3 regions of the Janthinobacterium glycogeni genome follow, and region 3 is predicted to be linked to each of the others. Evidence: predicted binding sites of a transcription regulator. Region 3 holds the regulator's gene; each other region holds the start of a gene.
What was found. Region 3 encodes sigma-54, which starts transcription at its own class of promoters, with help from an activator protein. Its sites were predicted from a motif close to TGGCANGNAANCTGCTTT; they were not measured.

Region 1 (7,756 bases), on a different contig from region 3:
ATCAATGGCTGCTGTCATTCGCCGTCAGCGACACGGGCATCGGCATCGCCCCGGAGGACCAGCAGCGCATTTTCGAGCCCTTCGTGCAGGCCGACAGCGCGGGACCGAGGGATGGCACGGGCCTGGGCCTGGCCATCTCGCGCGAATTCGTGCAGCTGATGAACGGCGAACTGACGCTGGAGTCCAAGCCGGGGCAGGGCGCCACCTTCCGCTTCAGCATACCCGCGCAGGCGGCCGAGGCGCCCGTGCAGGCGACCATGCCGCTGCCCGTGGCGCCCGTGCCCGAGGCGTTGCCGGCACTGCGGGCGCAAGACTTGCTGCTGCTGACAGGGGAGGAACGCGCCGCCTTGCTGGTGGCGCTGCGCGAATTGAACCTGGCCAGGGTGGCCCTGCTGCTGGCGGCCTTGCCAGCGGCGGCGGCGCCGCTGCAGGCGCCGCTGCAGGCCATGCTCGACCAGCATCAGTACCGCCAGCTGTGCGGCTTGCTGGAGAATGAGGGAGTGCTGACGCACACGTAAAAGTGTGGGCTGACAACATCGGTTTCGCTGAAAAGACGGACTAAGTGGGGCCGATGGATGGTGCTGAATTGCAATAAAGATTATGATGATAGTACGTAGTTCATCGCAAAGAAAATGTCTTGTCCAGCGTGGCAACGGACCGCCGCGCCTCATCCAAAGCTGAGAGAACTGCTACATGCACCGCGATTTTTCCGAAGTGAATGCTAAGGGCGAAGTACTGATCGTTGAAGATACGCCGGCTTCGCTGAAGCTGTTGAGCGATTTGCTGGGCGGCGCCGGCTACGCGGTGCGCCAGGCGCCGAACGGCGAGCTGGCCCTGTGGACAGCCCAGGCGCGCCCGCCGGAGCTGATCCTGCTCGACGTGCGCATGCCGGGCCTCGACGGCTTTGAAGTATGCCGCCGCCTGAAGGAGATACCGTCCCTGCGCCAGGTGCCGGTGATCTTCCTGTCGGCCCAGTACGATACGGACGACAAGGTGCGCGGCTTTGCGCTGGGCGCCGTCGATTTCATCGCCAAGCCCTTCCAGGCCGAGGAAATCCTGGCCCGCACCGACGCCCACGTGCGCCTGGCGCGGGCGCAGCTGCAGCTGGCGCAGGAGCGCGCCAACCTGGAACGGCGCGTGGCCGAACGCACGGCCGAACTGGAGCAGGTGGCCAGCACCCTGGCGCGCGAAGTGCAGATCCGCCGCGCGAATGAGGAATTGCTGCGCCTGTCGGGCCAGGTCTTCGAAGCGACCCAGGACGCCATCCTGATCACCGATCCCGCCGGCGTCATCGTCACGGCCAATCCCGCCTTTACGCGCATCACCGGCTACGCGGCGCAGGAAGTGGTGGGCACGGACATCCTGCGTCTGCACGCCGAACACACGGGCGAAGCGGTGCTGCAGGCCCTGCGCCAGGGCTTGCGCAGCAGCGGCTGCTGGTCGGGCGAGGTGCAGACGCGGCGCAAGAGCGGCGACACCTATCCCTGCCTGCTCAGCGCCTCCACCGTGCACGGCCCGGATGGCGCCGTCGTCAACTACATCGGCGTCTTCCTCGACATCAGCGAGCGCAAAGCCGAACAGCATCTGATCGACTTCCTCTCTTACCATGACGCGCTGACGGGTTTGCCGAACCGCGTGCTGCTGCGCGAACGCTTCGAACAGGCGCGCGCGAACGCCGTGCGCGACAGCCAGCAGGTGGTGCTGATGTGCCTGGACCTGGACCGCTTCAAGAACATCAACGATTCGCACGGCCAGGCCGTGGGCGACAAGGCGCTGCAAGTGGTGGCGCGCTTCCTGTCCGGCTGCGTACGCGAGGGCGATACCGTGGCGCGCCAGGGCGGCGACGAATTCCAGATCCTGCTGCAGGACGATGCCCTGCTGGGGCGCACCCTGGGGCTGGCGCAAACCATCCTGGCCGGCTTGCGCGAAGAATTGAGTGTTGACGGCGAGCGCCTGGCGCTGACCACCAGCATCGGCATCGCCATGTGCCCGGCCGACGGCGACAGCCTCGACGACGTGCTGCGCCACGCCGACACGGCCCTCGTGCGCGCCAAGGAAATGGGGCGCGACCATTACGCCTTCTTCACGGAGCGCATGGGCAGCGATATCCGCGCCCGCCTGGCCATGCAGCAGCAGCTGCGCGGCGCCATCGGCCGCGACGAATTCGAAGTGCACTACCAGCCCCAGATGTGCCTGCGCACGGGCGCCTTGCTGGGCGCGGAAGCCTTGCTGCGCTGGGAAAATCCGGTGCTGGGCAAGGTGCCTCCCGGCCTGTTCATCGCGCTGGCGGAGGAATACGGCTTGATCACGGCTATCGGAGAATGGGTGCTTGAAAGCGTGTGCGCGCAGATCCGCGTGTGGCACGATGCGGGCCTGGGCAGCATCAAGGTGGCCGTCAACCTGTCCGGCAAGCAGTTCGCGCAGGACCGCACCGTGCCTTTCGTCGAGGCGGCCCTGCGCAAGTACGGCATCGCGCCCGCCTGCCTCGGCATCGAGATCACGGAAAGCACGGTGATGGGCGACCCGGACAAGGCCGTGGCGGCCCTCACGCGCCTGAAGGATATCGGCGTGGGCATTTCGCTCGACGACTTCGGCACCGGCTATTCCAGCCTCGGTTACCTAAAGCGCTTTCCCATCGACGTGCTGAAGATCGACAAATCCTTCGTCGACGACGTCACCACCAGCAGCAGCGACGCGGCCATCGCCCGCTCCGTCATCTCGCTGGCGCACAACCTCGATATGCGCGTCATCGCCGAAGGCGTGGAAACGCGCGAGCAGGTCGCCTTCCTGACGGAACACGGCTGCGATGAAATGCAGGGCTATTATTTCAGCCGCCCCCTGGGCGCCGCACTGTTTACGGCCTTGCTGCGCGAACGGCGCACCCTGGCCATGGCCTGGGCATAAGCGCCGCGGTGCGGTCGATGCACCAAGCCGGTGCGTCCGCTGCAGCGCGGTGCACGATTCTCATTGTTCCGTCACCTGACGCTGGCACATATCCTGCTTAGGTAATCGCTTATTTACGCGATTGCCCCGCATGCCAGACAGCAGCCATCCTCCAGTCATGCCGACACCAGCGAGCGCACACGGCGCCTGGCAGGCGCACCTGCGCCTGGGCTTTGCGCTGCACGATGGCGTCAGCCGCCTCGTCGAGCGCGCGCACAGCGGTCCCCTGCGCGTGCAAAAGCCCCTGTACCCGGAAGGCGATGCAGTCTGCCACGCCATCATCATCCATCCGCCCGGCGGCGTGGTGGGCGGCGACCAGCTGGCCGTCGACGCCACGGCGGGCGAGGGCGCGCACGCCTTGCTCACGTCACCGGGCGCCGCCAAGTGGTACCGCGCCAACGGCCATGTCTCGGGCCAGCACATCGCGCTGCGCGCGGGCAGCGGTGCGGCGATCGAGTGGCTGCCGCAGGAAAGCATTTTCTTCGACCAGGCTTGCGTACGCCTGCGCCATGAGGTGGAACTGGCGGCGGATGCCGGCTACATCGGCTGCGACATCGTTTGCCTGGGCCGCAGCGCCGCAGGCGAAATTTTTAACACGGGCAGCATCAGCCAGCAGGTGCAGATCCGCCGCGGCGGCAAGCTGCTGTGGTGGGAGCAGGGCGTGCTGGCCGCCGGCGGCGCCTTGATGGCCAGCCCGCTGGGATTGGGTGGGCACACCGTGTGCGCCACCCTGATCGCCGTCGGCACGCAAGTTTCGCCCGCCGTGCTGGCGGCCGTGCGCGAGATCGCCGTGCCGGCCGGCGCCGCGTTTGGCGCCACGCACATGAAATCGCTGGTGGTGGTGCGCCTGCTGTGCGGCGACAGCGAGGCGGCGCGCCGCATCATGCTGGCAGCATGGCAGTTGCTGCGCCCCGCCATGCTGGGACGCGACGCCGTCGTGCCCCGCATCTGGAACACTTAATCAGGAAAGAAGCGCAAGGAAAACCATGGACCTGACTCCCCGCGAAAAAGACAAACTGCTCATTTTTACGGCCGCGCTGCTGGCCGAACGGCGCCTCGCGCGCGGCTTGAAATTGAATTATCCGGAAGCGGTGGCCCTGATCAGCGCCGCCATCATGGAAGGCGCGCGCGATGGCAAGTCGGTGGCGCAGCTGATGTCGGACGGCACCAAGATACTCTCGCGCGCCGACGTCATGGACGGCATCGCCGAGATGATCCCCGACATCCAGGTGGAAGCGACGTTTCCTGACGGCAGCAAGCTGGTGACCGTGCACCACCCGATACCGTAACCAACCAAGCGACATTGACAGGAGCCCCTCATGATCCCAGGCGAATACCAATTGGAAGAAGGCGAAATCAGCTTGAACGCGGGGCGCGCCACGGCCACCGTGGTGGTGGCCAACCGGGGCGACCGGCCGATCCAGGTCGGTTCGCACTTTCACTTTTTTGAAGTCAATCCGGCATTGGCCTTCGAGCGCTGGCGCGCCTACGGCATGCGGCTGAACATCACTGCCGGCACCGCCGTGCGCTTCGAGCCGGGCCAGCAGCGCACGGTGGAACTGGTGGCGCTGGCGGGCGAGCGCAAGGTTTACGGTTTCAACGGCGCAGTGATGGGCGAACTGCAGGACACACCACCGGGAAAGGATTGAGATGGCCAGCATTCCCCGCAGCGCGTATGCCGAGATGTTCGGCCCCACCAAGGGCGACCGCATCCGCCTGGCCGACACGGAACTGTTCATCGAGATCGAGCATGACTACGCGATCTACGGTGAGGAAGTGAAATTCGGCGGCGGCAAGGTGATCCGCGACGGCATGGGCCAGTCGCAGCGCTGCGCGGCCGAGGTGATGGACACCGTCATCACGAATGCCGTCATCCTCGACCACTGGGGCATCGTGAAGGCCGACATCGGCCTGAAAAACGGTCTGATTTTCGGCATCGGCAAGGCGGGCAACCCCGACATCCAGCCCGGCGTGACCTTGGCCATCGGCGGCGCCACCGAGATCATCGCCGGCGAAGGCATGATCGTCACGGCCGGCGGCGTCGATACGCACATCCACTTCATCTGCCCGCAGCAGATCGAGGAAGCGCTGATGAGCGGCGTGACGACCATGCTGGGCGGCGGCACGGGGCCGGCCGTGGGCACGGCCGCCACCACCTGCACGCCGGGGCCGTGGCATTTGCACGCCATGCTGGCGGCGGCCGACGCCTTCCCGATGAACCTGGGCTTCATGGGCAAAGGCAACGTCAGCTTGCCGCTGCCGCTGGAAGAGCAGGTGCGCGCGGGCGCCATCGGCCTGAAACTGCACGAAGACTGGGGCAGCACGCCGGCCGTCATCGACAATTGCCTGTCGGTGGCCGAGCGCATGGACATCCAGGTGGCGCTGCACAGCGATACCCTCAACGAAGGCGGCTTCCTCGAGCACACCCTGGCCGCCTTCAAGGACCGCACCATCCACACGTTTCACACGGAAGGGGCGGGCGGCGGCCATGCGCCCGACATCATCGCCGCCGTGGGCCAGTCCAACGTGCTGCCCTCGTCGACCAACCCCACGCGCCCCTTCACCGTCAACACGCTCGACGAGCACCTGGACATGCTGATGGTGTGCCACCACCTGGATCCGGCGATTGCCGAAGACGTGGCGTTCGCCGAGTCGCGCATCCGCCGCGAAACCATCGCCGCCGAAGATATCTTGCACGACATCGGCGCCATCTCGATGATGTCGTCCGACTCGCAGGCGATGGGGCGCGTCGGAGAGGTGATCATGCGCACCTGGCAGACGGCGCACAAGATGAAGGTGCAGCGGGGAGCGCTGGCGCCCGACACGGCGCGCAGCGACAACTTCCGCGCCAAGCGCTACATCGCCAAGTACACGATCAACCCGGCCATCACGCACGGGATTTCGCACGTGGTCGGCTCCATCGAGGCGGGCAAGATCGCCGATATCGTGCTGTGGAAGCCCGCCTTCTTCGGCGTCAAGCCGTCGATGATACTCAAGGGCGGCATGATCGCGGCCGCGCAGATGGGCGACCCGAACGCGTCGATTCCCACGCCGCAGCCCGTGCACTACCGCATGATGTTCGGCGCCTTCGGCGGCGGCCTGAAAAAGTCGTTTACGTTTGTGTCGCAGGCGGCCTACGACCTCGATATCGGGCATCAATTGAAACTGAATAAATCCCTCATCGCCGTGAAAAACATGCGCGGCCTGCGCAAGGCGGACATGATCCATAACGGCGCCACGCCGCACATGGAAGTGGACCCGGAAACCTACGCCGTGCGCGCCGACGGCCAGCTGCTCGTGTGCGAGGCGGCCGCCGTGCTGCCCATGGCGCAGCGCTATTTTCTATTTTAAGCGGGAGACAAGCATGCTCACTTTGCATACCAAACTGGCGGCGGACGATCACCGCGCCGCCGTTGCCCAACTCGTGCTGCCCTACGACCAGCGCGAAAAATGCCGGCTGCGCGCCGTGCTGTCGAATGGCGAGGACGTCGCCGTGTTCACCGTGCGCGGCACGGTGCTGCGCGACGGCGAGCGCATGACCGGGCCGGAAGGGCAGGTGGTGCAGATCGTCGCCGCGCGCGAGCCGACCTATCTGGTGCGCTGCGCGGATGCGCACACCCTGCTGCGCTGCGCTTTTCATCTGGGGAACCGCCATACGCAGGCGCAGGTGGGTGACGGCTTTTTGCGCATCCGCAAGGACGTGGTGCTCAAGGAGATGCTCGAAGGCTTGCAAGCGACTGTGACGGAAGAAAGCGCGCCGTTCGAGCCGGAGGCGGGCGCGTATGGCGGCGGCCATGGCCACCACGACGGCCACGGCCAGCACTTGCTGGCTCCCGTGCCGCTGCGGCAGAAAATCCACCGCCCCGGCGACACGCCAGGCGCCGCATGATGCAGGCATCGGCCCTGCTGCATCTGCTGCAGTTCGCCAGCCCGGCCTTGCCGATCGGCGCCTACAGCTATTCGCAGGGGCTGGAAGCGGCGCTGGAATCGGGCCTGGTGCACGACGCGGCCACGGCGCGCGACTGGATCGCGCAGCATCTGGCGCAGGTGGTGGCGCGCTGGGAGGCGCCCCTGTGCTGGCGCTTGATGCAGGCGTTTGAAGCGCAGGATCTGCGTGCCGTGCAGCGCTGGAGCGAGCGCTTCATCGCTTCGCGCGACACGGCGGAATTTCGCGCCGAAACCATCCAGATGGGCTATTCGCTGACCAAGCTCCTGGCCGAGCTGGGCGTGGCCGACGGTGTGCTGATCGACATGCTGCAGGGGCAGCCCGAAGTGGCCCTGCCCACGGCCTATGCCTGCGCCGTGGCGGCGCTGACCATTCCGCGCGAAGAGGCGCTGCTGGCCATGCTGTTCGCGTGGGCGGAAAACCAGGTGCTCGTCTGCGTGAAATCCGTGCCGCTGGGGCAGGTGGCGGGCCAGAGACTATTGCTGTCGCTGCGGCCGGACCTGGAAGCGGCGGCCGTCACGGCGCAAACCTTGGCAGACGACGAGATGGGCAACTGGGCGCCAGGTCTGTCGCTGCTGTCGATGCGGCACGAAGTGCAGTACAGCCGCTTGTACCGTTCCTGAACTATTCAACGAGAGAGCAAACATGACATCGATTACCTCCAATCCCTTGCGCGTGGGCATAGGCGGCCCGGTCGGCTCGGGCAAGACGGCCCTGTGCGAAATGCTGTGCAAGGGCATGCGCGAGCGCTACGACATGGCCGTCATCACGAACGACATCTACACCAAGGAAGACATGGAAATCCTGCTGCGCGCCGATGCCTTGCCGGCCGAGCGGCTGATGGGCGTGGAGACGGGCGGCTGCCCG
Region 2 (7,756 bases), on a different contig from region 3:
CGCTCGTCCGTTTCGGACGGGTGGCGCGCCAGGGTCAGCGCGTGATCCTGGTAGTAGTTGCGGTCCATGTCGGCGATCTGCAGATCGGCTTTGAAAATGGTTGCTTTGAGGGCCATCGTGTTTCTGTCTCGGTAAAGTAAATAGTGAAGTCGGTATCAGCGGAAAACCACGGTCTTGTCGCCATTTTTCAGGATGCGATGCTCGACGAACCATTTCACGGCGCGCGCCAGCACCACGCACTCGACGTCGCGGCCGATGGCCGTCAGCGTTTCCGCATCCATCGCATGGTCGACGCGCTCGACGTCCTGCTCGATGATCGGGCCTTCGTCCAGGTCGCCCGTGACGAAGTGGGCCGTCGCGCCGATCAGCTTGACGCCGCGGTGATGCGCCTGCGCATACGGCTTGGCGCCCTTGAAGCTGGGCAGGAAGGAGTGGTGGATATTGATGGCGCGGCCGTCGAGCGCCTGGCACAGGCCCGGCGACAGGATTTGCATGTAGCGCGCCAGGACCACCAGGTCGATCTTGTGCGACTCCATCAGCTCGATGATCTTCGCTTCCTGCGCCAGCTTGGCCGCTTCCGGCGCGCCGGCCGCCAGCGGCAGGTGGTGGAAGGGAATATTGTAGCTGGCCGCCAGCTGGTAGAACTCCATGTGGTTCGACACGATGGCGGGAATTTCCACGTTCAGCAAGCCGCTCTTGTAGCGGAACAGCAAATCGTTGAGGCAATGGCCGATCTTCGACACCATCAGCATGACGCGAGGCTTGACGCGCGCATCGTGCAATTGGCCATGGAAGGGGCCATTGAGCTGCATGGCTTGCGACAGGTCGGCGAAGTCGCCGCGCAACTGGGCGTCGCTGACGGCGCCGTCTTCCAGCGCGAAATGCACGCGCATGAAGAACAGCCGGGATTCCTGGTCGCCGAACTGGGCGGAATCGAGGATGTTGCAGCCGTGATCGGCCAGGAAGCCGGACACGCGGTGCACGATGCCGCGTTGGTCCAGGCAGGACAGGGTCAGGATGTATTCGGGATGCGTCATGGTCGCGGAAAAGGCAAAAAATTAGGGCTATGCTCGGCTCAGCCACGCGCGCCGGCCATCGGCTGCGCTGCCGCGAGCCGGCTATTGTCGCACGGCCGGGCCGGTAAGCCGGCATTTTCCACACAAACAGCATGGCTGCCAGCCGCAGCGAGCTAACTGGCGTTCATTTGATCTAACACAAGGTCATCGCGTTTTTGCGCCTGCCGAGCCCCATTCTCGCGCCAAACCGGTAACTGGCGTGGAACCTGGCACGCCATCCGGCGTCTATCTCTTTGCTTGTTTCACCATACGCCGCATCCGGTGCGCCGGGTGTTTTCTGGATCAGCTTTTCATTGAGGTAGAACATGTTCACAAACAGTATGTTTCCCAGTCTCAGCCCGGCCCTGAAGTCCCATCTCGAGGCCCAATGCAATTTCGCCACGGAACTATCGCGCAAGATGTTCGATACGGCGCAGCAATTGAGCGAGCTGCATCTGCGGCTGGCGCAAGACTTGCTGCAGGAGTGGAGCAACGCCAGCCAGCAACTGCTGGGCGCGCGCGACACGGGCGAGTTCATGTCGCTGGCCGCCAGCCAGTTGCAGCCAAGCAGCAACAAGCTGCAGCAATACCAGCAGCAGCTCGGCAATCTCGTCGCCAACGCCAATGTCGAGATGAACCGCACGGCAGAGAACCACCTGCCCGAAACGAGCCGCACGGCCGTGGCCTTCGCTGACGAAGTGGTGCGCAAGACGGCCGAGGAAACGGAAAAAGCCACGCAGCGCCAGCGTGAAATGATCGAAAAAATGCACGCCACGGGCCACCGCGACGGCGCGGGCCGCAGCCACGATACCGGCAGGCAATCCGATCAGGCGCATTGAGCGCCTGCACAAACCACTTGACCCCCACTTGACAGCAAGGAGAGCGACATGGCTAGCAATCAAGGTAATGAACAGGGCAAAGGCGCTGGCAGCAGCCAGAAAGCCGGCGAATCGGGCAGCGCCAAAGGCCCGGCCAAGCGCGGTTTCGCCGCCATGAACGAGGAGCAGCAACGCGAAATTGCCAGCAAGGGCGGCCAGGCAGCCCATCAAAAGGGCACGGCGCATGAATTCGACTCGGAAGAAGCACGCCGTGCCGGGCAGAAAGGCGGTGAAGCCGTCAGCCGCAACCGCGAACACATGGCGGAAATCGGCAGGAAAGGCGGCGAAAGCCGGCAATCGGCCCAGCGCGCCAATGAAAACCGCAGCAGCACGGCGGGACGCAGCGGCGGCAGCGGCCGGCAGGGCGGCAAGGACGAAGACGACAAGGGCTGACCGGGCTGGCGGGATTGGCCGGGCTGAGCGGCTTAGCCCGGCCACGCGCGGCTTGGCGCGGGAAGGCACAGGGCGGCCCTGGCGGCTCCGTGCAGGGGCTGGCGCAGCGCAGGGCGCGGCGGTATGGTACATTCTCGCCTTACCGATACCTCCGCGCCACGTCCCGCCCTTCCCCGCATGCAGCCATCCCTGAAATACCTGAGCGCCTATTCCGAACAAACGCAGGCACAAGTGCAGCAACTGATCGCGCAAGACAAGCTGGGCGAAGTGTTGTTAAAACGCTACCCGAACGCGCACGATGTGCGCAACGACAAGGCTTTATATCAGTATGTGCAGGACTTGAAGAATGAATTCCTGCGCAATGCCGACCCGATCAACAAGGTGGCGTTCGACAGCAAGATCCATGTGATCCAGCATGCGCTGGGCTTGCATACCTCGATCTCGCGCGTGCAGGGCGGCAAGCTCAAGGCAAAACATGAAATCCGCGTGGCGACCATGTTCAAGGAAGTGCCGCTGGAATTCCTGCGCATGATCGCTGTGCACGAACTGGCGCACGTCAAGGAAAAGCAGCACGACAAAGCCTTCTACAAGCTGTGCACATATATGGAACCGCAATACCACCAGTACGAATTCGACGTGCGCCTGTACCTGACCCAGCTCGACCTGGCAGGCCAGCGCCTGTGGTCGTAAAGGCTGGCGCCGGATGGCGTAAAAAAGCCGCCTGCAAAACAGGCGGCTTTTTACATGGCGACTGGCGCGCCGGCGTGGCCGGCGCCAGGTTCAGGTTCAGGTTCAGGCGGCGTTCTTGCGGCGAAGCATGAAGCCCAGCAGGCCCAAACCGCCCAGCAGCATGCCGTAGGTGGCCGGTTCCGGCACGGCGCTCACGCTGGCGGAGATATTGTCGACCTGGAAGGTACGGAAGGCGCCCTCTTTCCACGATGCCGACAGCAGATTGTCGAAGCCCGTGAAGTTGTAATTGCTGAAAGTATGGCTGCCGTTGAGGCTGAAGGTTTGCGTTACCGTGCCGCCACCCACCTGGTGGCCGACAAACGTGACGTCGAAGGAACCCGGCAAGCTCACGAAGTCGGCCAGGCTGATCGAGCTCAGCGAGAAAGCGCCACCGTCGGCACGCGACAGGGTCGTTGTCGACAGCGCTGTCGCCCCCAGGCCGGCCGAGCCGGCGTAGGCGAAGCTGCTTTGATGTGCCGAACTCAACAGACCCAGGAAACTGCTATCGAAATTGTAGCCGCCTTCGGAATAGGAGGGGAACAGGGAAGCGAAGTGGCCGGGTTGTTCCAGCGGATCGAAAGTGATCGTGGTGGTTTGCGCGTGGGCGCCGCCAGCGGCGAGGATGGCGGCGACAGCGGTCGCGCGCAAGAAGGTCATAGGTTTCAAAATAGCATCCTTTCGAGATGATGAAGTAGCGTGGTTGTGGCAACTTGAAATGGACCGGCACCTTTTTTGGGGAGTCTGTACAACGCTCGTCGGTGTCCGATATTCCTAACTTTTGAACCATGTCAGTAGACCACAGCCATACCTAAAAAGCATCTTCATTTTCAAAAAAACATGCCTTCACTGCAATTTTTTTGCCATATTTTTATTAATTAACTCATCAGGGCCGATCAATTTTCCCATGCGGAAATAAAAAAGCCATGCAGTGCGTACTGCATGGCCCTTTCAAGCGACAGGGAAAATAGTTGCCTGACGGCGGAAGCACGGCCAGACAAAAACGGCGTTACGGCGCACACTCCTTCAGGCGCTGCACCAGCGCGGCAGGATCGGCGTCGGCATTGAGGAACGCCGCGTGCTGCGGGCGAATGAAACCCTGCTCCTTGCCGTTTTGCACGAAAGCAATCAAGCCATCATAGAAACGGTCAACATTGAGCAGGCCGATAGGCTTGGCATGCAAGCCCAGCTGGGCCCATGTGAGCATCTCGAACAGTTCTTCCAGGGTGCCATAGCCGCCCGGCATGGCGATGAAGGCGTCGGACAGGCTGGCCATCATCGCCTTGCGCTCATGCATGTCCTTCACGATGAACTGGCGCGTCAAGCCCATGTGGCCCACTTCGCGCTCCACCAGCTGGGTGGGAATCACGCCCGTCACTTCGCCGCCCAGGCGCAGCACTTCATCGGCGATCACGCCCATCAGGCCCACCTTGCCGCCGCCATACACGAGCGAGATATTTTCCGCCACCAGCACGCGCGCCAGTTCGCGCGCCGCCACGGCATAGTCCGGCGAGACGCCCGCGTTGGCGCCACAATACACACATAAAGCCTTGATCACAGTATCCCTACCCTTTCAATTCATCGATCGCCGCCTCGACTTCGAGGCGTTCCTTGGCGTCCAGTGCCATGCACTCGGCCGCCTTTTCATACAGGGCCAGCGCTTCCGCCAGCTTTTTCTTTCCATCGAGCATATTCAATGCGCGCGCATATTCGCTGTGCGCCAGCGCCGAATATGGCGTCAGGGCCAGCGCCGTCTTGAAGTGCTGGTAGCCGTCTTCCTTGTTGGCGCCATAGGTCAGCCCCCCTATCATGGCGCCGACCTTGTCGATAATTTCCGTATGATAAATCCCAAACGCGATATGCGCTTCCGCATGCATGGGCGCCACCGTCATCGTGCGGTCCAGGCTGTTGCGCACGCGCGCGCCCATGCCTTGCGCCAGGGCCTTGACGACGGAAGTACCGAGCGCGTAGCGGCCCAGGCTGTAGGCATGCCAGTAGTAGCCGGCCGGATTGTCCGGCTGCTCGCTCTGCTGGCGCTCGCAGCGCTCGGCCACCTCCTCGTACATGTCGAGTTTCTGGCTGTCGTTGCCTTCCAGGTGCGTGGCGTAGATGCAGGTGGCCTTGTGCGCCACCGCATAGCCGGGCACGCCGACAGCCAGGCCCAGCTTCACGGCCCGCTCGAAGTCGCCCGCATGGAAGGCCAGCCAGGCTTGCACCAGCGCAGGGTGCGTGGGAAACGGTTCCACATCGCCCGCATGCAGGCGCGCCCAGGCCGCTTCCAGGGTCTGCGGCGTGTAGACATATGCTTCGTCCGGATAGGGGAATTGTTTCCAAGCCATATCTCTCTCCAGTGATGGACGACGTGGCGCCAGCAGCAGCGTCAGTCGTTCTTGAGTTTGGTCACATACTCTTCCGACAGTTTGCGAAACAGCAAATGCGTTTCATTGCGCAAATAGGGGCCGATCAGGGACAGCACCTGGTAGCAGCCGCGCGCCAGCGCATCGGACATCGATTGCTGCTCGCTGTACTTGCGCGGATTGCGCACGTATTCGTACGACAGCCAGTAGGTGGCGACGACGACCATATTCGTCGCCATGGCGGCCACTTCCATGTCCGACGCCTCGAGCGACTGTTCGCTGCGCAAATCTTCGCACAGCTGCGTGGCCACCTTGATCTTGTGCGCCAGGATCAGTTTGAAGTGCAATTCCAGCTTGCGGTTGCGCGACAACAAATCGTTGAGGTCGCGATAGAAAAAGCGGTAGCGCCAGATCAGTTCGAACATTAGGTGCAGATACAACCAGACATCCTCGATATTCGAGCGGCGCCCGTCGGGCACGGTCAGGATGCGTTCGATTTCCGCCTCGAACTGGACGAAGATCGAGTTGACGATGTCGTCCTTGTTACGGAAGTGGTAATACAGGTTTCCCGGCGAAATGTTCATCTCTTCCGCAATCACGGTCGTCGTGATATTCGGCTCACCAAACTCATTGAACAGGCGCAGCGACAACTCCAGGATGCGTTCGCGGGTACGGCGTGGTGCTTTTTGTAGCATGGCGGGCAATCTCTCTGTGTTCTGCCTCAAGCATACCACCTAAGATAGCTGTAATGAAACACTCCGCCCCCGGGCGCCAACGAAAAGCCAGGGCAAGAAAAAGCCTGCTCGCGCAGGCTGGAGAGATGCGGCACCGGCTCAGGCCGGCGATGCTTTTTTCTTCGCCGCCGGCCTGGCGGCGGGCTTGCTCACGGGCTTGACCGCGGTGCGCGGCGCCGCCTTGGCCGGCGTCTTGGCGGGCGTCTTGGCGGGCGTCTTGGCGGGCGTCTTGGCTGTCGTCTTGACCGGTGCCTTGACGACGGCCGCCTTCGGTGCCGCTTTCGGCGCCGCCTTTACCACGGGCTGGGCCGCAGCCTTCGGCTTGACCGCCGGAGCGGCCCTGGATGACAGCGCCGCTACCTGCACGCTCAAGGCATTGATCCTGGCGTGCAGCGCGGCGATATCGTTTTGCATGGGCACGCCGATGGTGGCCAGTGCGCGCGCCACGCGCTCCTCAAACACCTGTTCCAGCTTGTCCCAGGAACCGCTGGCCTGCTTGCCCACGCCATCGGCCAGTTTGCCGACGCTGCCGCTGACATCGGCCACCTTGTCTTCGGCGCGCTTCTGGAATTCCGTGCCTTCCTTCACCAGCCGGGAAAACACGCGTCCGCCCTCTTCCTGCGCCTTGGCGAAGGCGCCCAGGCCCGCTTGCCAGATCTGCTGCGCGGACGAGCGCACGGCGCTTGCCAATTCCGTGTCTTCCGCCAGTTCCTTCAATTTCTTTACCATCGCCAGCTCCCGTCATGTGAAAGGCCATGCCACTACATGGATGTTTTTATTCTAGAGAGCAAAACTAGAGACGGGAGTCTAATTCGATGGAAAGCTGCTGCTCACGGTGCGCCAGCGCACGCTGCGGCCGGCTGCTTGCGCGCAGCAAACGCCTAAGCCGCCGCTTTCACGGGGCCATGCAGCAGCTTGTGCAGGCGGAAGCCTTCGCGGATATTCTCGCGCAGCACGGCGCCTTTCCACGGCTTGGTGTAGAAGCGGTCGACGGCGCCGCGGTTGATGGCCGCCATGATGGGCGTCAGGTCGGCAAAGGCCGACAGCATGATGCGGAAAGTGTCGGGGCACAGGTGCTTGACCCGCTCCATGAATTCGGTGCCGCTCATGAGCGGCATGCACTGGTCGCACAGGATCACCTGCACCTTGTGGCGCGCCAGGATGTCGAAGCCCTCGGCCGCCGTCTGCGCCGTCAGGATGCGGTAGCCGTCCTGCGCCAGGAAGTCGCTGAGCACGTCGAGCATGAAGACATCGTCGTCGACGATCAGCAAGGTTTGCTGCTCTTCGCTGTCCGCATCCTGCGGCGCCTGCAGCTGCTGGCCTTTCATCAGCATCTGCTCGAATTCTTCCTGCGGCACGGGGCGGCTGAAATAATAGCCCTGCATCTCGTCGCAGCCGTGGCGCCGCAAATAAGCCAGCTGCGCATCGTTTTCCACGCCTTCGGCGATCACGTCCAGTTTCATGCTGTGCGCCATGCTGATGATGGCCAGCACGATGGCCGCGTCGTCCGGATTGCTCGTTACTTCGCGCACGAAGGCGATGTCGATCTTCAGCTTGTCGATGGGGAAGCGCTTCAGGTAGGCCAGGCTGGAATAGCCGGTGCCGAAATCATC
Region 3 (7,756 bases):
AACAGCAGGATGCCGATAATCTTGCGGCCGTGTTCGCTTTCAAGTTCCAGCCGCTCCGTGAGCATTTTCGAGACGATGGCCGTCGAGGACATGGCCAGCGCCCCGCCCAGGGCGAACGCGGCTTGCCAGCTCAGGTGGATGTAGGCGGACAGGTAGCGCCCGACGAACCAGCCGAAGACGACGGTGGCGATGATGGTGGTGACCACCTGCGCCATGCCAAGGCCGAAAACGATGCGCCGCATGGCGAGGAACTTGGGCAGAGAAAACTCGAGCCCGATGGAAAACATCAGGAAGACGACGCCGAACTCGGCCAGGGTGTGGCTGGCTTCATTTTCCGCCGCCAGGCCCAGCGCATGGGGGCCGATGACGATGCCGACGGCCAGGTAGCCGAGCATGGGCGGCAAATGCAACATTCTGAAAGCGACCACGCCCAGCACGGCGCTGCCGAGTAACATCAGGGTCAGTTCAAGCGAGGAAAACATGGGTTGCCCGGTGCGGTCAATGGAAATCGTTGTTTGTTGTGACTGGCAAGTTTTTTGCTTTCCTAATTCGTTTATACTTTGGGCATGAGTGTAACCCATGAAAAAACAATGCTGAAAGCTTTTGATCGAATTGACATGCAAGCGACCACCGAGCGCGCCGTCGCGCTGGCCCGCACCACCTTGCAGATCGAGTCCGACGCCATCAATGCGCTGCACGCGCGCCTGGCCACGGACGACAGCGTGGGCCGCGCCGTGGCGATGTTGCTGCAATGCAAAGGGCGCGTCGTCGTCTCGGGCATCGGCAAGTCCGGCCATATCGCGCGCAAGATTGCCGCCACCCTCGCTTCCACCGGCACGCCGGCCCTGTTCGTGCATCCGGCCGAAGCGGCCCATGGCGACCTGGGCATGGTCACCTCGGACGATGCTTTTATTGCCATCTCTTACTCGGGCGAGTCGTCCGAACTGATGGCCATCATGCCCGTCGTCAAGCGCATGGGCGGCGTACTGATTTCCATGACGGGTAAACCGAACTCGAGCCTGGCCCAGTTGGCCGATGTGCACCTGGATATTTCTGTTGAGAAAGAAGCCTGTCCGCTGAACCTGGCGCCGACGGCCAGCACCACCGTCACCCTGGCCTTGGGCGACGCGATCGCCGTGGCCTTGCTCGACTTGCGCGGCTTCAAGGAAGAAGATTTCGCCCGTTCGCATCCGGGCGGCGCCCTGGGCCGTCGCCTGCTGACGCACGTGCATGACGTCATGCGCAGCGGCGAACGGGTGCCGAAGGTGCCCGTGGGGGCGTCCTTGCTGCAGGCGCTGGAAGAAATGACGAAGAAGGGCATGGGCATGACGGCCGTCGTCGATGCGGACGACCGCCCCGTGGGCGTGTTTACGGATGGCGACTTGCGCCGCATGTTCGAGCGCGTGCAGGATTTCACGCAAGTGGCGATCCGCGACGTCATGCATGCGCAGCCGCGCAGCATCGCGCCCGAACGCCTGGCTGTCGATGCCGTGGCCGTGATGGAACAGTTCCGCATTAACCAGATGCTGGTCGTCGATGCCGACGGCAAGCTGGTGGGCGCCCTGCATATCCATGATCTGACGCAAGCGAAGGTGATCTGATGGATAGCGTAGCGGACAATCTGGCACGCGCAGCCAAGGTCAAACTGATGATCTTTGACGTCGATGGCGTGCTCACCGACGGCAGCCTGCATTTCGGCCCCGATGGCGAAATGATGAAAACGTTTAATGTGTATGATGGCCTGGGCATCAAGCTGCTGCAGGAATCGGGTGTGCAGACGGCCATCATCAGCGCGCGCCGCTCGGCCATCACGGCGCGCCGCGCGCAAGACCTGGGCATTACCCATGTGCACCAGGGCGGTCACGACAAGCTGACGCCGTTTCGCGAACTGCTGGCGCTGACGGGCTTGACGGAAGAGCAATGCGGCTACATCGGCGACGACGTCATCGATGCGCCCATCCTGCGCCGCGTGGGCTTTGCCGTCAGCGTGCCGGGCGGGCGTCCGGAAGCGCAGGGCCTGGCGCACCATGTGACGCAGGCCGGCGGCGGCCGCGGCGCGGTGCGCGAAATCTGCGAATTCCTGCTGCGCGCCCAGGACAACTATGCGCGCGTCATGGCGCCGTTCCTGGAGTGAGGTGCGCCTTGCCGCCAGTGACCTATGAAAGAGTGAAACCCTATGCGTAAGCCAGGAGGCGCCCATCGCTGGCGCATGATTTTTACCCTGCTGGGCGCGGTCGTCGTCGCGCTGGCCAGCTTTTGGCTGCTTGAAGTGATGAACAAGAATGGCCAGGACATCAGGGCCAGCAAGCATCTGGATGAGCCCGACTATTTCATTACCAATTTCAGCTTGGTGCGCATGGACTTGACGGGTAAGCCCAGCTATATCGTATCGGGCAACAAGCTCACGCATTATCCGGCCGACGATTCGTCCGATATCGACCAGCCCTTCGTGCGCAAGCTTACGCCCGGCATGCCGCCGTTGAACATGAATGCGGAACTGGCGCATATCGACCAGGACAATACCCGGCTGCAACTGCACCGCAAGGTCGTGATCGACCGCGTGGCCAGTCCGAAGGCACAGAACCTGACGGTCAGGACGGAAGCGCTGACGGTGTTTCCGGACGAAGAACGAATGGAAACGGACGTGCCTGTCAATATCCTGACGGGCGCCTCGCGCATCAATGGTATCGGCATGAAGGCCAATAACGCCACTGGCGTGGTGGAAGTGCAGAATGCGCTGCGCATGGTCCTCCCGCCGAAACCGCGCCCGGCCGCGGCGGCAAAATGACAGAATGAAACAAGGAAACCATACTATGAAGAACATCTTGCTGTTGAGCGTATTTTCTCTGGCCCTCATGGGCGTGGCGCATGCCGAGAAGGCCGATTCCGAGAAGGAAGCCGTCATCACGGCGCGTAGCGGTCACGTCGATGACGTCAAGCAGATTCGTACCCTGACGGGCGACGTCGTGCTGGTCAAGGGCACGCTGACCATGAAGGCGGGCCGGGCCCTGATCACGGAAGACCCGCAAGGCTACCAGTTCATCACCTTCTGGGCCGATCCCGGCAAGCTGGCCACCTTCCGCCAGAAGCGCGATGGCGCCGGCGACCTGTGGGTCGAAGGCGAAGCGGAGCGTGTTGAATACGACAACAAGACGGAAGTGGTGAAACTGTTTTCCAAAGCCAAGCTGACGCGCCTGGAAGGCACGAAAGTGACCGACGTGGCCAATGGCGCCTTCATCTCGTATGACAGCCGCAAGGAAGTATTCAAGATGGAAAATTCCGACAGCGGCACCAGCACCTCCGATGGCGGCAGCGTGCGCATGGTGATCCAGCCGAAGACCAAGGCGCCCGCGGCGGAGAAAGCCCCGGCCACGCCTGCGCCAGGAACGAAATAATGGACAATACCCGTTGCGGCAGCACCCTGATCGTTCGCGGACTGCAAAAAACCTATGGCAAGCGGCAAGTCGTGCATGATGTCTCGCTGCAAGTCGAATGCGGCGAAGTGGTGGGGCTGCTGGGCCCGAACGGCGCCGGCAAGACCACCTCGTTCTACATGATCGTCGGGCTGGTGCCGTCGGACGGCGGCAGCATCGACATCAGCGGCGTGGACATTTCCAGCCTGCCGATCCACCGCCGCGCGCAGATGGGCCTGTCGTATCTGCCGCAGGAGGCGTCCGTGTTCCGCAAGCTGACGGTGGAAGACAATATCCGCGCCGTACTGGAAATCCAGACCGTCGAAGGCCGTCCTTTGAAGAAGGCCGAGATCGAGGAACGCCTGGATAAACTGCTGGCCGACTTGCAGATTGAAAAGTTGCGCGAGAATCAGGCGCTGTCCCTGTCGGGCGGCGAGCGCCGCCGCGTGGAAATCGCCCGTGCCCTGGCCACCGATCCCCGTTTCGTGCTGCTCGACGAACCGTTTGCCGGCGTCGATCCGATCGCCGTGATCGAGATCCAGCGCATCGTGCGCTTCTTGAAGGAGCGCAATATCGGCGTGCTGATCACCGATCATAATGTGCGCGAGACGCTGGGTATTTGCGATCGTGCCTACATCATCAACCAGGGCTCGGTACTGGCGTCGGGACGCCCCGACGACATCATCGCGAACGAGTCGGTACGCCGGGTCTATCTGGGCGAACACTTCCGCATGTAAGCCAATGAAACAATCATTGCAGCTGCGCACTTCGCAGCACCTGGCACTGACGCCGCAGTTGCAGCAATCGATACGCCTGTTGCAATTGTCTACGCTGGAATTGCACCAGGAACTCGAGCAACTGCTGACGGACAATCCCTTGCTCGAGCGCCTAGACGATCCGCTCGACCGTTCGCTGCGCCTGCTGTCCGACGGGGCTTTGAGCTCCACGGCGGCGCCGGCCGAAGCGCCGCCCCAGCCGCCTGGCCAGGAGGCGCCCGCGGCGCCGGCCGAAGTGGAAACCTTTGACGGCGAGGCGGGCGAGGGCCCGGCCGCCGCCGATGGCGGCGACAGCGACTGGAGCGAAGCGAGCCGGGGCAAGGCGCCCGACGACGAAGATTCCCGCCCGCAACTGGAGGCCCATCACTGCACCCTGCGCGAACACCTGATGGAGCAGATGCGCGTGACGGTGCTTGAATTGCGCGACCGCGCGCTGGTCGAGCTGATCATCGACGCGCTCGATGATAATGGCTATCTGGAAGAGTCGCTCGACGACATTCTGGCGCGCCTGCCGGAAGAGCTGGAAATCGATGCCGACGAGATGCGCACGGCCTTGTCGCTGCTGCAAAGTTTCGATCCGCCCGGCGTGGGCGCGCGCAATGCATCCGAATGCCTGGCCCTGCAAATCAAGCGCTTGCCGCACATCGCCATGGTGACGCGGCGCATGGCCCTCGTCATCGTGGAAAAGCACCTGGCCTGGTTTGCCCAGCGCGATTTCAACAAGCTGAAAAAAGCCCTCGACTGCGACGATGAAGACTTGCGCGAAGCGCAGACGGTGATTCGCCAGTGCAATCCGCATCCGGGCGCCGTGTTCGCCTCGGACGTGTCCGATTACGTGGTGCCCGACGTCGTCGTCAAGCGCGCGCGCAATGGCTGGCAAGTGACCCTGAACAACGACGTCATGCCGCGCCTGCGCGTGAACGCCATGTACGCCAACCTGCTCAAGCAGGGCAAGGGCGAAGGCGCCATGGGCGCACAGTTGCAGGAAGCCAAGTGGCTGATCAAGAATATGCGCCAGCGCTTCGACACGATCCTGCGTGTGGCGCAGGCGATAGTAGAAAGACAAAAGAACTTTTTCTCGCATGGGGCCGTTGCCATGCGCCCCCTTGTGCTCCGTGAAATAGCTGATACACTGGGTTTACACGAGAGTACTATCTCGCGGGTAACAACTCAAAAGTACATGCTGACCCCGCACGGCATGTTCGAGTTGAAATATTTCTTTGGTAGCCACGTCGCCACCGAAGCGGGGGGCGAAGCGTCATCGACGGCGATACGGGCATTGATCGTGCAACTGACAGGAGCAGAAGACCCTAAAAATCCTTTATCCGACAGTAAGATTGCGGACATGCTGGGGGAACAAGGCATGGTGATTGCGCGACGTACTGTTGCCAAATACCGGGAAGCGTTAAAAATTCCGCCAGTGAGCCTGCGTAAGTGTTTGTAAGTTTTTTTCGGTTCCTCTGCGGGCCGGAGTCGATGGACCGCACGAACCCGATCATCTTTAGGAGTGTGTATGAATCTCACCATCAGCGGACATCATCTCGAAGTGACACCAGCCATCCGTGAATACGTACAAACGAAGCTGGAGCGCGTGAAACGTCATTTCGATCAAGTCATCGATATCGCCGTGATTCTGACCGTGGATAACCTCAAAGAGAAAGAAAAACGTCAAAAGGCCGAAGTCAACCTGCGTTTGAGCGGCAAGACCGTCTATGTGGAAAGCCTGGCGCACGACCTGTACGCCGCGATCGATACCCTGATCGACAAGCTCGATAGGCAAGTGATGAAATACAAAACCAAAGTGCAAGGGCACGGTAAAGAGGCGATCAAGCATCTGCCAGACAACTCCGAGGAAGACGCCGTCGTCGCCGTCTAAGGCCACCCGCTTCCAGCAGTTGTGATCAACTAAGGGCGCACATTGCGCCCTTTTTTGCGTCCAGCGAAACGCAATGTGCCCCGCGCAGGCGCTAGAATGTTTGCACTTTCACTTCTTTCCTGCCTGCCATGAGCGACCTCGTCCAGATTTCCATCCGCCACCGCACGGGCCACATCGTGCTCGACCGTCCAAAAGCCTTGAATTCCCTGTCGCTGGAGATGGTGCGCGCCCTGAGCGCGGCCTTGCTGGCCTGGCGCGATGATCCGCAGGTGGACGCCGTCATCATTCGCTCCAGCAGCGAGAAAGGCCTGTGCGCCGGCGGCGACATCCGTTTCTTTTACGATGCGGGCCTGGCCACGCCGCAAGGGGGCAGCGCGCTGCTGGAAGATTTCTTTACGGAAGAATACGCTTTAAATCATTTGATCCATTTTTATCCGAAACCGTATATCGCTGTGATGGATGGCGTGGTGATGGGCGGCGGCATGGGCGTGGCGCAAGCGGGGCCCGGCAACCGCCTGCGCATCGTCACGGGCCGCACGCGCATGGCCATGCCGGAAGTCAATATCGGCCTGTTCCCCGACGTGGGCGGCAGTTATTTTTTATCCCGCCTGGCAGGCCAGCTGGGCCTTTACCTGGGCTTGACGGGCTTGACGATCAACGCGGCCGACGCCCTGTACACGGGCCTGGCCGATGTCTACCTGCCCGAGGCGCAGATGGGGGCGCTGCTGGCCCTGTTCGAGTCGACGCCGGGCGAGGCCTTGCCGGTCGCCATCAAGGCGCTGGCGGCCCCGTTTCAGGCCGAGGCGGGCGCTTCTGCCCTGGCCACGGCGCGCGCGGCGCTGGACCGCCATTTCAGCGCGGGTTCGGTGGCGGCCATCATGGCCTCGCTGGCGCAGGACGATGGCGCATTCGCCGCCAGGGCGCTGGCGGCCATGCGCCTGCGCTCTCCCTTGATGATGTCGGTGACTTTGGAATTGCTGCAGCGGGGCGCCCACCTGGGCGTGGCCGATTGCCTGCGCATGGAGCGCACGGTGGTGCGCCGCAATTTCGAGCATGGCGAAGTGCTCGAGGGCGTGCGCGCGCTGGTGGTCGACAAGGACAATGCGCCGCGCTGGAATCCCGCCAGCCTGGACGAAGTCGACGCGGCCATGGTGGCGCGCTTCTTTGTGCCCGTCTGGCCTGCGCAGGCGCATCCGCTGCGCCACCTCGATTAACTAGGAGCGCTCGCGATGGCGCAGTACGACTCTTTCCTTGGGGCCGAAATACTGCGCCAGCCGCTCCGCCATGTACACGGAGCGGTGCTGGCCGCCCGTGCAGCCGAGGGCCACCGTCAGGTAGCTGCGGTTGTCGGACTTGAACGACGGCAGCCATTTCTCGATGAAGGCGCGGATGTCGGCCAGCAGCTCCAGCGCGCTCGGCTGCGCGTCGAGGAAGGCGATCACGGGCGCGTCGCGGCCATCGAGCGGGCGCAGGGCCAGGTCGTAATAGGGATTGGGCAAGGCCCGCACGTCGAAGACGAAATCGGCATCGAGCGGCACGCCCAGCTTGAAGGCGAACGATTCGAAGAACAGGGTCAGCGGCGCGCGTTCGGAGGCGACGATATCCTTGATCCACGCGCGCAGTTTGTTGGCGCTCAGTTCCGAGGTATCGATCACATGGCCCAGCTGCTCGATGGCCGACAGACGTTCGCG

Region 1: ACQ4W4_RS00435 (urease accessory protein UreD) is a predicted target of sigma-54. The motif match lies at 2,987-3,004, and genes of this name have one in related genera.
Region 2: ACQ4W4_RS11645 (PEP-CTERM sorting domain-containing protein) is a predicted target of sigma-54. The motif match lies at 3,901-3,918, and genes of this name have one in related genera.

Annotation. Positions count from the first base shown of each region.
Region 1 is NZ_JBNYXP010000001.1:88,420-96,175, reverse strand. It holds gene ACQ4W4_RS00445 (sensor histidine kinase) at 1-518, shown strand, start outside; gene ACQ4W4_RS00440 (EAL domain-containing response regulator) at 694-2,904, shown strand; gene ACQ4W4_RS00435 (urease accessory protein UreD) at 3,062-3,904, shown strand; gene ACQ4W4_RS00430 (urease subunit gamma) at 3,930-4,232, shown strand; gene ACQ4W4_RS00425 (urease subunit beta) at 4,263-4,592, shown strand; gene ureC (urease subunit alpha) at 4,594-6,294, shown strand; gene ureE (urease accessory protein UreE) at 6,308-6,832, shown strand; gene ACQ4W4_RS00410 (urease accessory protein UreF) at 6,832-7,512, shown strand; gene ureG (urease accessory protein UreG) at 7,535-7,756, shown strand, end outside.
Region 2 is NZ_JBNYXP010000004.1:160,577-168,332, reverse strand. It holds gene ACQ4W4_RS11670 (YaeQ family protein) at 1-116, opposite strand, end outside; gene purU (formyltetrahydrofolate deformylase) at 156-1,037, opposite strand; gene ACQ4W4_RS11660 (phasin family protein) at 1,382-1,894, shown strand; gene ACQ4W4_RS11655 (KGG domain-containing protein) at 1,943-2,326, shown strand; gene ACQ4W4_RS11650 (YgjP-like metallopeptidase domain-containing protein) at 2,504-3,016, shown strand; gene ACQ4W4_RS11645 (PEP-CTERM sorting domain-containing protein) at 3,119-3,712, opposite strand; gene ACQ4W4_RS11640 (LOG family protein) at 4,062-4,607, opposite strand; gene ACQ4W4_RS11635 (tetratricopeptide repeat protein) at 4,618-5,391, opposite strand; gene ACQ4W4_RS11630 (TetR/AcrR family transcriptional regulator) at 5,433-6,104, opposite strand; gene ACQ4W4_RS11625 (phasin family protein) at 6,243-6,872, opposite strand; gene ACQ4W4_RS11620 (EAL domain-containing protein) at 7,025-7,756, opposite strand, start outside.
Region 3 is NZ_JBNYXP010000008.1:134,495-142,250, forward strand. It holds gene ACQ4W4_RS19445 (cation:proton antiporter domain-containing protein) at 1-482, opposite strand, end outside; gene ACQ4W4_RS19450 (KpsF/GutQ family sugar-phosphate isomerase) at 567-1,601, shown strand; gene ACQ4W4_RS19455 (KdsC family phosphatase) at 1,601-2,134, shown strand; gene lptC (LPS export ABC transporter periplasmic protein LptC) at 2,177-2,788, shown strand; gene lptA (lipopolysaccharide transport periplasmic protein LptA) at 2,814-3,395, shown strand; gene lptB (LPS export ABC transporter ATP-binding protein) at 3,395-4,150, shown strand; gene ACQ4W4_RS19475 (RNA polymerase factor sigma-54) at 4,155-5,633, shown strand; gene hpf (ribosome hibernation-promoting factor, HPF/YfiA family) at 5,703-6,065, shown strand; gene ACQ4W4_RS19485 (3-hydroxyisobutyryl-CoA hydrolase) at 6,194-7,279, shown strand; gene rapZ (RNase adapter RapZ) at 7,280-7,756, opposite strand, start outside.